DNA from 2 places in the Paenibacillus sp. FSL R10-2734 genome. Region 2 is predicted to be linked to the other one. Evidence: a T-box and tRNA genes for the amino acid it is inferred to sense, from the RefSeq annotation. Region 2 holds a T-box; the other holds one or more tRNA genes.
What was found. The T-box of region 2 lies ahead of trpS (tryptophan--tRNA ligase). A T-box ahead of a tRNA ligase gene usually reads a tRNA of that ligase, here a tRNA-Trp.
Positions count from the first base shown of each region.

Region 1: it encodes a tRNA-Trp, which carries the amino acid that the T-box ahead of trpS (tryptophan--tRNA ligase) is inferred to sense. The anticodon was not compared.

Region 1 is NZ_CP150170.1:1,537,433-1,542,867, reverse strand. Features, by position in the region: gene NSS67_RS06960 (helix-turn-helix domain-containing protein) at 1-519, shown strand, start outside; tRNA gene NSS67_RS06955 (tRNA-Leu) at 679-757, opposite strand; tRNA gene NSS67_RS06950 (tRNA-Cys) at 772-845, opposite strand; tRNA gene NSS67_RS06945 (tRNA-Gly) at 857-931, opposite strand; tRNA gene NSS67_RS06940 (tRNA-Gln) at 938-1,012, opposite strand; tRNA gene NSS67_RS06935 (tRNA-His) at 1,032-1,107, opposite strand; tRNA gene NSS67_RS06930 (tRNA-His) at 1,153-1,228, opposite strand; tRNA gene NSS67_RS06925 (tRNA-Trp) at 1,252-1,325, opposite strand; tRNA gene NSS67_RS06920 (tRNA-Tyr) at 1,331-1,416, opposite strand; tRNA gene NSS67_RS06915 (tRNA-Thr) at 1,422-1,497, opposite strand; tRNA gene NSS67_RS06910 (tRNA-Phe) at 1,524-1,599, opposite strand; tRNA gene NSS67_RS06905 (tRNA-Asp) at 1,610-1,687, opposite strand; tRNA gene NSS67_RS06900 (tRNA-Met) at 1,714-1,790, opposite strand; tRNA gene NSS67_RS06895 (tRNA-Val) at 1,808-1,883, opposite strand; tRNA gene NSS67_RS06890 (tRNA-Glu) at 1,939-2,013, opposite strand; tRNA gene NSS67_RS06885 (tRNA-Ser) at 2,032-2,124, opposite strand; tRNA gene NSS67_RS06880 (tRNA-Asn) at 2,128-2,203, opposite strand; rRNA gene NSS67_RS06875 (23S ribosomal RNA) at 2,264-5,192, opposite strand.
Region 2 is NZ_CP150170.1:1,714,721-1,720,155, forward strand. Features, by position in the region: gene NSS67_RS07600 (aldose 1-epimerase) at 1-855, opposite strand, end outside; T-box leader at 990-1,229, shown strand; gene trpS (tryptophan--tRNA ligase) at 1,294-2,280, shown strand; gene NSS67_RS07610 (hypothetical protein) at 2,282-2,470, opposite strand; gene NSS67_RS07615 (metal-dependent hydrolase) at 2,576-3,577, opposite strand; gene cyoE (heme o synthase) at 3,821-4,753, shown strand; gene NSS67_RS07625 (SCO family protein) at 4,770-5,393, shown strand.

The DNA of each region.
Region 1 (5,435 bases), 180 kb from region 2:
TCAAATCACCCAAATATGGAGAATTTGCAAGGCGTATATGAAGATGATAGAGACCAGACTGTTCTGCAAATCTTGCTTCGAATGAAAGCAGAGTTTACGCGCAAACAAGATGGATTCTCTGAACTATTAAACCTGCAAATGAGTGAAATTACTGTTCATCTGATTCGGCTACTTAGCGCCTCTGGTTTTCAATCTCCAACGGAAGACAGAGTACAATATGTTCTAAACTATATGAATGAGCATTACCGCCATAAACTATCGGTCGCAACACTCTCTGAAATGTCCGGATATAGCTATGATCGTTTCCGCCATTTATTTAAAGAACGTTTCGGCTCTTCACCTCTGCGCTATCTACTATTGAAGCGTCTGGATTATGCGAAGTCTCTCTTGCAGCATACCCAAATGCATATCTCTGAAGTATCCGCAGCTGCAGGGTTTGTGAACGACGCCCAATTCTGCAATATGTTTAAACGAGAGATAGGTCTCACCCCACGGGGCTTCCGCCTAAACAATCAATAAACCTCCATTCCATACAATCAATAAACCTCCATTCCATATAAAAAAGCCGTTGAATAGAGATCTCCTCTAATTCAACGGCTTATGAATGAAAGTCCAAAGGCATAAAGAAAAAAGGTTTGTAACGTCGCTTGTATAAGCAACTTTACAAACCTTTTGATATACCGGCGAGAGGACTCGAACCTCCACGGTTTCCCTCTCGATTTTGAGTCGAGCGCGTCTGCCATTCCGCCACGCCGGCACATATAAACTAAATGGAGGCGCCACCCAGATTTGAACTGGGGATAAAGCTTTTGCAGAGCTTTGCCTTACCACTTGGCTATGGCGCCATATAAAAATTTGGAGCGGACGACGGGAATCGAACCCGCGACCCTCGCCTTGGCAAGGCGATGCTCTACCGCTGAGCCACGTCCGCATAAAATGGCTGGGGATATAGGATTTGAACCTATGCATGACGGAGTCAAAGTCCGTTGCCTTACCGCTTGGCTAATCCCCAATAACATTTTTAAGTAAAATGGGGCGACTGATGGGTCTCGAACCCACGAATGCCGGAACCACAATCCGGTGCGTTAACCCCTTCGCCACAGTCGCCATATGATACTGAATTTAGTTGTCACTCTTCTTTGTTAAAGTAAATGGGGCGACCGATGGGTCTCGAACCCACGAATGCCGGAACCACAATCCGGTGCGTTAACCCCTTCGCCACGATCGCCATATTAAACTTTAGAAAGAATTTGGCAGGGGCAGCAGGAATTGAACCCACACCAACGGTTTTGGAGACCGTTGTTCTACCTTTAAACTATGCCCCTAAAACTGGTGGGGGATGATGGATTCGAACCACCGAACACGTACGTGAGCAGATTTACAGTCTGATGCGTTTGGCCACTTCGCTAATCCCCCAAGGATGGTGCCGGCGAGAGGACTTGAACCCCCAACCTACTGATTACAAGTCAGTTGCTCTACCAATTGAGCTACACCGGCAGGCACTCATTCTTTTATAAAAATCATGGTGGCTCGAGACGGATTCGAACCGCCGACACGAGGATTTTCAGTCCTCTGCTCTACCGACTGAGCTATCGAGCCAAGGTAAAAATGGCGGAACCGACGAGATTCGAACTCGCGATCTCCTGCGTGACAGGCAGGCATGTTAGGCCAACTACACCACGGTTCCAAAAGATATAATTGCTTGATGAAAATTGGTTGCGGGGGCAGGATTTGAACCTGCGGCCTTCGGGTTATGAGCCCGACGAGCTACCGGGCTGCTCCACCCCGCGTCGTTATTAAATAAATATGGTGGAGGCTGAGGGGATCGAACCCCCGACCCTCTGCTTGTAAGGCAGATGCTCTCCCAGCTGAGCTAAGCCTCCGTAAAGAACAATTGTTATTGTACCAAAGTCCACTATGTAAAATCAAGTGAAAATTTGGTGACCCGTATGGGATTCGAACCCATGTTACCTCCGTGAAAGGGAGGTGTCTTAACCCCTTGACCAACGGGCCATACTAATTAAAAATTTGTGGCGGAGAGAGAGGGATTCGAACCCTCGAGACGCTTGTGGCGCCTACACGATTTCCAATCGTGCTCCTTCGGCCAAACTCGGACACCTCTCCATATGGCTCCCCGAACAGGACTCGAACCTGTGACAACTCGATTAACAGTCGAGTGCTCTACCAACTGAGCTATCAGGGAATATTCATACCAGGCTTGATGCCTGAAAACTGAATCCGAAACAAATCTGCGTTTTAAATATTGGATAAGCCCTCGACCGATTAGTATTGGTCAGCTCCATGCATTACTGCACTTCCACCTCCAACCTATCTACCTCGTCGTCTTCAAGGGGTCTTACTAATTGGGAAATCTCATCTTGAGGGGGGCTTCACGCTTAGATGCTTTCAGCGCTTATCCCGTCCGTACGTAGCTACCCAGCCATGCTTCTGGCGAAACAACTGGTGCACCAGCGGTACGTCCATCCCGGTCCTCTCGTACTAAGGACAGCTCCTCTCAAATTTCCTGCGCCCACGACAGATAGGGACCGAACTGTCTCACGACGTTCTGAACCCAGCTCGCGTACCGCTTTAATGGGCGAACAGCCCAACCCTTGGGACCTACTTCAGCCCCAGGATGCGATGAGCCGACATCGAGGTGCCAAACCTCCCCGTCGATGTGGACTCTTGGGGGAGATAAGCCTGTTATCCCCAGGGTAGCTTTTATCCGTTGAGCGATGGCCCTTCCATGCGGTACCACCGGATCACTAAGTCCGACTTTCGTCCCTGCTCGACTTGTAGGTCTCGCAGTCAAGCTCCCTTATGCCTTTGCACTCTTCGAATGATTTCCAACCATTCTGAGGGAACCTTGGAACGCCTCCGTTACTCTTTAGGAGGCGACCGCCCCAGTCAAACTGCCCGCCTGACACGGTCCCCGTACCGGATTACGGTACTAGGTTAGAACCTAGATACGATCAGGGTGGTATCCCAACGGCGCCTCCACCGAAGCTTGCGCTCCGATTTCTACGGCTCCCACCTATCCTGTACAGATCGTACCCAAATTCAATATCAAGCTGCAGTAAAGCTCCATGGGGTCTTTCCGTCTTGTCGCGGGTAACCTGCATCTTCACAGGTATTAAAATTTCACCGGATCTCTCGTTGAGACAGCGCCCAAGTCGTTACGCCATTCGTGCGGGTCAGAATTTACCTGACAAGGAATTTCGCTACCTTAGGACCGTTATAGTTACGGCCGCCGTTTACTGGGGCTTCGGTTCATAGCTTCGGGTTACCCCTAACCACTCCCCTTAACCTTCCAGCACCGGGCAGGCGTCAGCCCGTATACTTCGCCTTGCGGCTTCGCACAGACCTGTGTTTTTGCTAAACAGTCGCTTGGGCCTTTTCACTGCGGCCCCCTCGTGCTATTCACACTACCGGGGCACCCCTTCTCCCGAAGTTACGGGGTCATTTTGCCGAGTTCCTTAACGAGAGTTCTTCCGCGCGCCTTAGAATTCTCTTCTCGCCTACCTGTGTCGGTTTGCGGTACGGGCACCTTCTCCTGGCTAGAGGCTTTTCTTGGCAGTGTGAGATCATGACCTTCGCTACTACAATTTTCGCTCCCCATCACAGCCCAGCCTTAACGATGTGCGGATTTGCCTACACATCAGCCTCACTGCTTAGACGGACATATCCATCAGTCCGCGTCACTACCCTCCTGCGTCACCCCATCGCTCATAGCGGATTACGGTGGTACAGTAATTTCAAACTGTTGTCCTTCGACTACGCCTTTCGGCCTCGCCTTAGGTCCCGACTTACCCTGAGCGGACGAGCCTTCCTCAGGAAACCTTGGGCTTTCGGCGGATCAGATTCTCACTGATCTTTTCGTTACTCATACCGGCATTCTCACTTGTATGCTGTCCAGCGCTCCTTACGGTACACCTTCAACCCACATACAACGCTCCCCTACCCCAGATACATACGTATCTAGCCATAGCTTCGGTGGTGTGTTTAGCCCCGTTACATTTTCGGCGCAGAGTCACTCGACCAGTGAGCTATTACGCACTCTTTCAATGGTGGCTGCTTCTAAGCCAACATCCTGGTTGTCTGTGCAACTCCACATCCTTTCCCACTTAACACACACTTGGGGACCTTAGCTGATGGTCTGGGCTGTTTCCCTTTTGACAATGGATCTTAGCACTCACTGTCTGACTCCCGGCAATAAGTATATGGCATTCGGAGTTTGACTGATCTTGGTAATCCTTGCGGACCCCGCAACCAATCAGTGCTCTACCTCCACTACTCTTATACCGAGGCTAGCCCTAAAGCTATTTCGGGGAGAACCAGCTATCTCCGAGTTCGATTGGAATTTCTCCGCTACCCCCACCTCATCCCCGCACTTTTCAACGTACGTGGGTTCGGGCCTCCAGTGCGTGTTACCGCACCTTCACCCTGGACAGGGGTAGATCACACGGTTTCGGGTCTACGTCCACATACTCAATCGCCCTATTCAGACTCGCTTTCGCTGCGGCTCCGTCTTCTCGACTTAACCTTGCATGTTAAACGTAACTCGCCGGTTCATTCTACAAAAGGCACGCCATCACCCATTAATAGGGCTCTGACTTTTTGTAAGCACACGGTTTCAGGTTCTATTTCACTCCCCTTCCGGGGTGCTTTTCACCTTTCCCTCACGGTACTGTTTCACTATCGGTCGCCAGGTAGTATTTAGCCTTAGCAGATGGTCCTGCTGGATTCATACGGGGTTTCACGTGCCCCGCACTACTCGGGATCCGTCTCGGAGAGAACACAGTTTAGGTTACAGGGCTTTTACCTCTATCGCGGGCCTTTCCAGACCTCTTCACCTACCATATTCCTTTGTAACTCCATGTGAGACGTCCCACAACCCCTAAGAGCAAGCTCTTAGGTTTAGGCTGTTCCGCGTTCGCTCGCCGCTACTGACGGAATCACTATTGTTTTCTCTTCCTCAGGGTACTTAGATGTTTCAGTTCCCCTGGTCTGCCTCTACACACCCTATGTGTTCAGGTGTGAGTAACTGCGAATTACCACAGCTGGGTTTCCCCATTCGGACACCCCCGGATCAAAGCTTGCTTACAGCTCCCCGAGGCAGTTTCGTTGTTCGCCACGTCCTTCGTCGGCTCCTGGCGCCTAGGCATCCTCCGTGTGCTCTTATTAGCTTAACCTTCGCTCCAATGTTTCGCTTGTTCGCACAATCGAAAATCTTCGCTTCCAGCTAATAACTAACGTACTTGTTTACACAAGTTTTAGCTAAAAGATGTTCTAAAACGCAAATTCGTTTCGGTATCCAGTTTTCAAGGATCAAGTTTAAAGATGAGAGCTTAAACTCTCAAAACTGAGCAACGAGTGAGTAACAGGCCTAAACCTGAGTTTTGGAAGTTTAACTTCCGATTTGAATGTCTTCATTG
Region 2 (5,435 bases):
TGTATAGGGCTCAATGCACAGAAATTGATCTGCTGGTCCTTTAGTATATAGCACCCAGTGACGGAATAGATTCTCGTCAGCAGTATAGCGGAGGCCGTAACCATCATCACGTAATAATAAGGCTTCTACCGGTTGTTTTTCTCCAATACGTAGAGCAGTATCAAAATTAGTTCCCTGCATGTTCATTCCAGTGTTCAAGGCTTCCAGATCACCGAGTGGAATTAGATTGCCGCTAGGGAGCAACTCATCGTTCAGTTCATAAATACTATTTACTGGAAGTTTAAGATTCCAGCGCTCAGGTTCTCCATCAATCATAAACCAGGTGTGATAACCGATCCCAAAAGGAATCCGATGATCTCCGAGATTTGTAACCTTTAAAATTTGGGTAAGCCGGGCTTCCTGAAGCCTAAATGTCATTTCGAATTTGAGTGGGAAAGGGAATTGCTCCATCCAGTGTGGATCATCTTCCGTTCGGAATTCAGTAGTGACCGCGCAACCATCCTCATCTTCTTCAATATCGCTGACACACCAGGCCTGAGTTCGGTGTAGACCATGAATATGGTTGTCATTAGCGGTATTCTGGTCAAATTGATAACTTGTACCCTCGAATTGAAATTGGCCCTTACGAATTCTTCCGGGTGGGATTAAGAGCGGCATGCCAAAATGGTAAGGTTTTTGCAAAAAGAATGCTTGATCACTCTCATCAGGCTGTCGTAGAATTTCCCGTTGCTCCTTTACATCAAACAATGAAATCACGTTATTTCCTAGTCGCGGCAAAAGCGTGACTTCCAGTTGACGGCTGTGCAAAATATAAGTATCATAACCGCCCCACTGCCCTTTGGTCACCTGTTTCATGAGATATGCTCCTTTATCGTAACTGTAATCGAATAGAACATGGATAACCTTATCATAACAGATTTATACGGTAGTGGTTAAGTGATTTGACAACTTCTCTTTATGGTTCTATGATGAAGGCATTAATTCATGATGAAAATGTGATGACGGGGATAAGTAGGCAGGCATTGTACCTTCAGAAAGCCGGTGGTTGATGCGAACCGGTAGGACACTCCTGATGAATGGACCCCTGAGCGCCGAGCTTGAACGGGAGCAAGATGCCCTAGTAGACCGGCCGGATCTTCTCCGTTAACAGAAGACTAAGGTTGTTTTCTTCTTGTCTAAACAAGATTAAGCAGCGAATAAGGGTGGCACCACGGTCTCACGTCCCTTGCGGATGAGGCTTTTTTTGCGTTCTCGGAAACTTAGAAATTACATCAAACGGAGGTATAAATTATGATGAAAAAAGTAATGTCAGGCATTCAGCCGAGTGGTTCACTTACTCTGGGAAATTATATTGGAGCGTTGAAAAATTTTGTGAAGCTGCAAGATGATCATCAATGTTTCTTTATGGTTGTCGATATGCATGCGATCACTGTAGCTCAAGATCCTGCGGCGCTGCGTGAGCAGTCAGAGTCTGTAGCGGCCCTCTTTATTGCAGCGGGAATTGATCCTACACGTTCTAATGTTTATATGCAGTCGCATGTGCCACAACACGCTGAACTGGGCTGGATCATGACGACACTTACAGCAATGGGCGAACTGGAGCGTATGACTCAGTTTAAAGATAAATCATCAGGTAAGGATTCAGTTGGTGCTGGTCTATTCGTGTATCCTTCCTTGATGGCCGCAGATATTCTTGTTTATAATGCAGATCTTGTGCCAGTAGGAGAAGATCAGAAGCAACATTTGGAGCTGACTCGTGATTTAGCTGGCCGCTTCAATAATCGTTTTGGCGAATTCTTTACCATTCCTGAGCCGTATATTCCAGAAGTGGGTGCGCGTATTATGTCTCTGGACGATGGCACTAAAAAAATGAGCAAGAGTAATCCGAACGCAGGAAGCTATATTGCTCTGTTAGATTCACCGGACGTGATCCGTAAAAAAATCAGCCGTGCAACGACTGATTCGGGACGTGAAGTAATCTTTGATCCAGCTAATAAGCCAGAGATCAGTAATTTAATGAGTATTTATTCCGAATGTTCTGGAATGACACTCCAGCAAATTGCCGATCGTTATGAAGGACAAATGTATGGCGGTTTTAAGAAGGAGCTTGCTGAAGTGGTTGTATCCACGCTTGAGCCTTTACAACAAAGATATAATGAAATTCGCAGCTCGGGTGCGATCACAGATATTCTTGCTGAAGGCGCTGATCGCGCACGCATTGTTGCAGCGGATACGCTGAATGGAGTAAAAGAGCGGATGGGATTTCTGCCAGCTCGTTAATCTAATCAGCGCTTAGGCTTTCCTGTTTGCGTCTGAGCTTGGCTTTGAGGATAAATCCCCATCCAATATTCATTACGCAGAGAAACCCAAGAAGAAGTGCCAGCCAGAAGCTATAACTGATCGCGATTGAAGCGGCAGTGAGAATAAGAATAGAAGAACAAGCGAACCAAAGTGAAAGTCCTTTACCCATTAGGAGAGCCTTCCTTTCTGCATCTGCTAAAATGAATCCCGGAGTATAATAATACTCCGGGATTTTTTGTGATTATAGAATAGATCTCTGCGTAAGTCTACAGTTTCATCGTAAAGAACTAGGATCAATGGAAAATCGTTTGTCGAGCTTCTCGCTGCTAAGCCAGCCTACATAAGTATTTAAAGGTTGATATTGGTTGTCCATAACTAATACGGCCACAAAAGGGTATTGTTTGCGGTGCAAATAACGCACATCCCCCCAGCGTACGATATATCCTGAAGGAAGCTCCTCCACTTCGGCTACTGCATAAGAGGTGAAGTATAGAAAGGACTGAATATCAGGGTGTGACTTAGATATCTCCACAGCGGGATGATTCGAGCATACAGCATGCTTGAACCATTCCAGTCGGTTATTCACTAGCTGCCCAACATCATAGCTGCCATCTTTTTTTACTTTAACAACGTTCCAGCGTTTAAGTGAGATTGTAGGGATTACAATATAACGTTCGCCGACATTATGGTGTAAATCTTTAAGCTTGATATTACGCGTAAGGCGTGCGTGAACGACGGTTCTCCATACATAATAAAGAATAGTACAGGCATAGAGCGTAATAAATAAAGGTTTAGGCGGAACGATTCCGGTGATCCAGAGAAGGATAGCTGCGATATGGCTACCAAATATAAACGGATCAAAAATGTGGATGATGTTCCATGCAATCCATTTCTCCGTGAATGGACGAGCAGCCTGAGTTCCGTAGGTATTAAATAGATCAGAGAATACATGAACACCTACACCGATGAAGCTCCAGAGCGCAATATGGCTTAGGGCTTGTAAATCAGTAAAACTAAATAATGGCCCTAGCACGAAGGAAATCAGGGCGGGCCACAGAATTAGAAAGGGTAGGGAATGTGTGATTCCACGGTGATTACGGATATACAATGCATTGTCCTTCAGTCGTAGTGCAGTATCGGCATCAGGAGCCTGAGAGGCGAGAACCGTTGCCAGCATAACAGCTCCGGCCAGTTTCGGATCAGCGGCAACGATGGGATCAACGAAGGAAAGCCCAGCTAAGCCTAGGCCCATAACTAAATGTGTAGCGGTATCCATTGGTCAGTTCTCCTTTGATGTTCGGAAGTTCTCTATTTAATAATTACCCAAATACAGCTCGGGTTATTAAGCGAATTGAAATAAATATGAAATAAATATTGTCACGTAATTGTCGAATTCATGAACTTACTGTCCCATGACTGTCAAAGTCTTCACGGGTTTGATATGATAAAGTTAACAGCGAAGTCTTAAATATACTTCGGTAAGAACGTTAATGTTCGTTTAGAAGGAGGATCATTAGGTGTGGACAATCCATTAACATTTCAAGCTTCTTCCGACTCTGCAGCCATGTCTGCAAAATCTCCACCGGAAGGCGCTAGCTGGCGTGATTTCATTGCCGTAACAAAACCCGGTATTATCCGATCTAACCTCATTGCTGCCTTTGCGGGATATTGGCTGGCCTCGGGTTGGGATGTTCATTACGGCAGATTGGTTCTAACTCTGCTTGGTACAATGCTGGTTATGGCTTCGGCCTGCGTTTTTAATAATTATTTCGACCGTGATCTAGACATGAAGATGGAAAGAACCCGTGAACGGGGACTTCCTACAGGACGACTAAAACCAAACACTGTATTATTATACGCCATTGGGCTTGGTATTGCAGGTTTGATCGTGCTGTTTGCTTTTTCTGGTATGCTTGCCGGTCTGTTTGGAATTGTTGGTATGTTCGTTTACGTTGTAGTATACACCCTTTGGTTGAAGCGGACATCTACATGGAGCACATCAGTAGGTGCAATTTCTGGAGCAATGCCCCCGGTAATTGGTTATGTTGCGGTTTCAGGAACCGTTGATCTAGGTGCTTGGCTGATTTTTGCTATGTTGTTTTTATGGCAGCCTCCTCACTTCTGGGCTTTGGGTATAAGACGTAAAGAAGAATATAGAGCAGCAGGATTTCCATTGCTACCTGTAGTTAAAGGAACACGGCGTACAAAATTTCAGATGATTCCTTATGTAGCGCTTTTGCTTCCTATTCCAGTGTTAATGTATGCCTACGATTATGCGGGCATATTTTATCTAATCATTTCAACAGCGTTGTCCTTGGCTTGGTTAGTGTTGACCTTGATGGGCTTTAAGGCTAAGGATGATGAAGTCTGGGCGAAGAAGAACTTCCTCTTCTCCATCAACTATCTGACAGTTAGTTTGATCGTACTTGTATTGAATACAATTCACGGTTAGAAGAGGGAGGGTATACGTGTCCGTGCAGACCTTTAAACGTTATAAATGGACTTGGCTTCTACTATTACTTGCTTTGATTATGGCTGGTTATCTGGCAGTTAACTCTTTGAATTTAGGGAAAGAAAAACTGCCAGTCATCGGAGAAGTACAAGACTTTTCTCTTGAAAATGTGAATGGAGACCAGATTACTCTGGCTGATACACAAGGTAAGGCACGGCTGGTATACTTCTTTTTTACTCAGTGTCCGGATGTATGTCCTATAACTACGTTTATGTTATCTCAAACACAGAAGATTCTGGTTGATGATGGAATTTTTGGTAAAGACGTGGAATTTGTCTCTATCTCTTTTGATCCTAAGAATGACACCCGGGAAGCCATCAAGACGTTTGCAGACCGTTTCCAGGCGAATTATGATGGATGGTATTTTTTGCGGGGGGATCAGGAAGAGGTTCGTAAGCTGGCGACTGATTCTTTTAAAGTATTAATTGCTGGGAATGCCAAAGAAAACTTCGTACATGCCAACCGTATAGCGTTAGTTGATCGAGACAATCGTCTCCGTGCGCTGTATGACGCAGGAGATACGGATAACGTAACCCCTGAATTTCTTGCCGATAGGCTGAAGGAATTGGCTCGGGAATAGAACCTATCAACACAACAAAAACGCCTTTTTCGAATCCCTCTT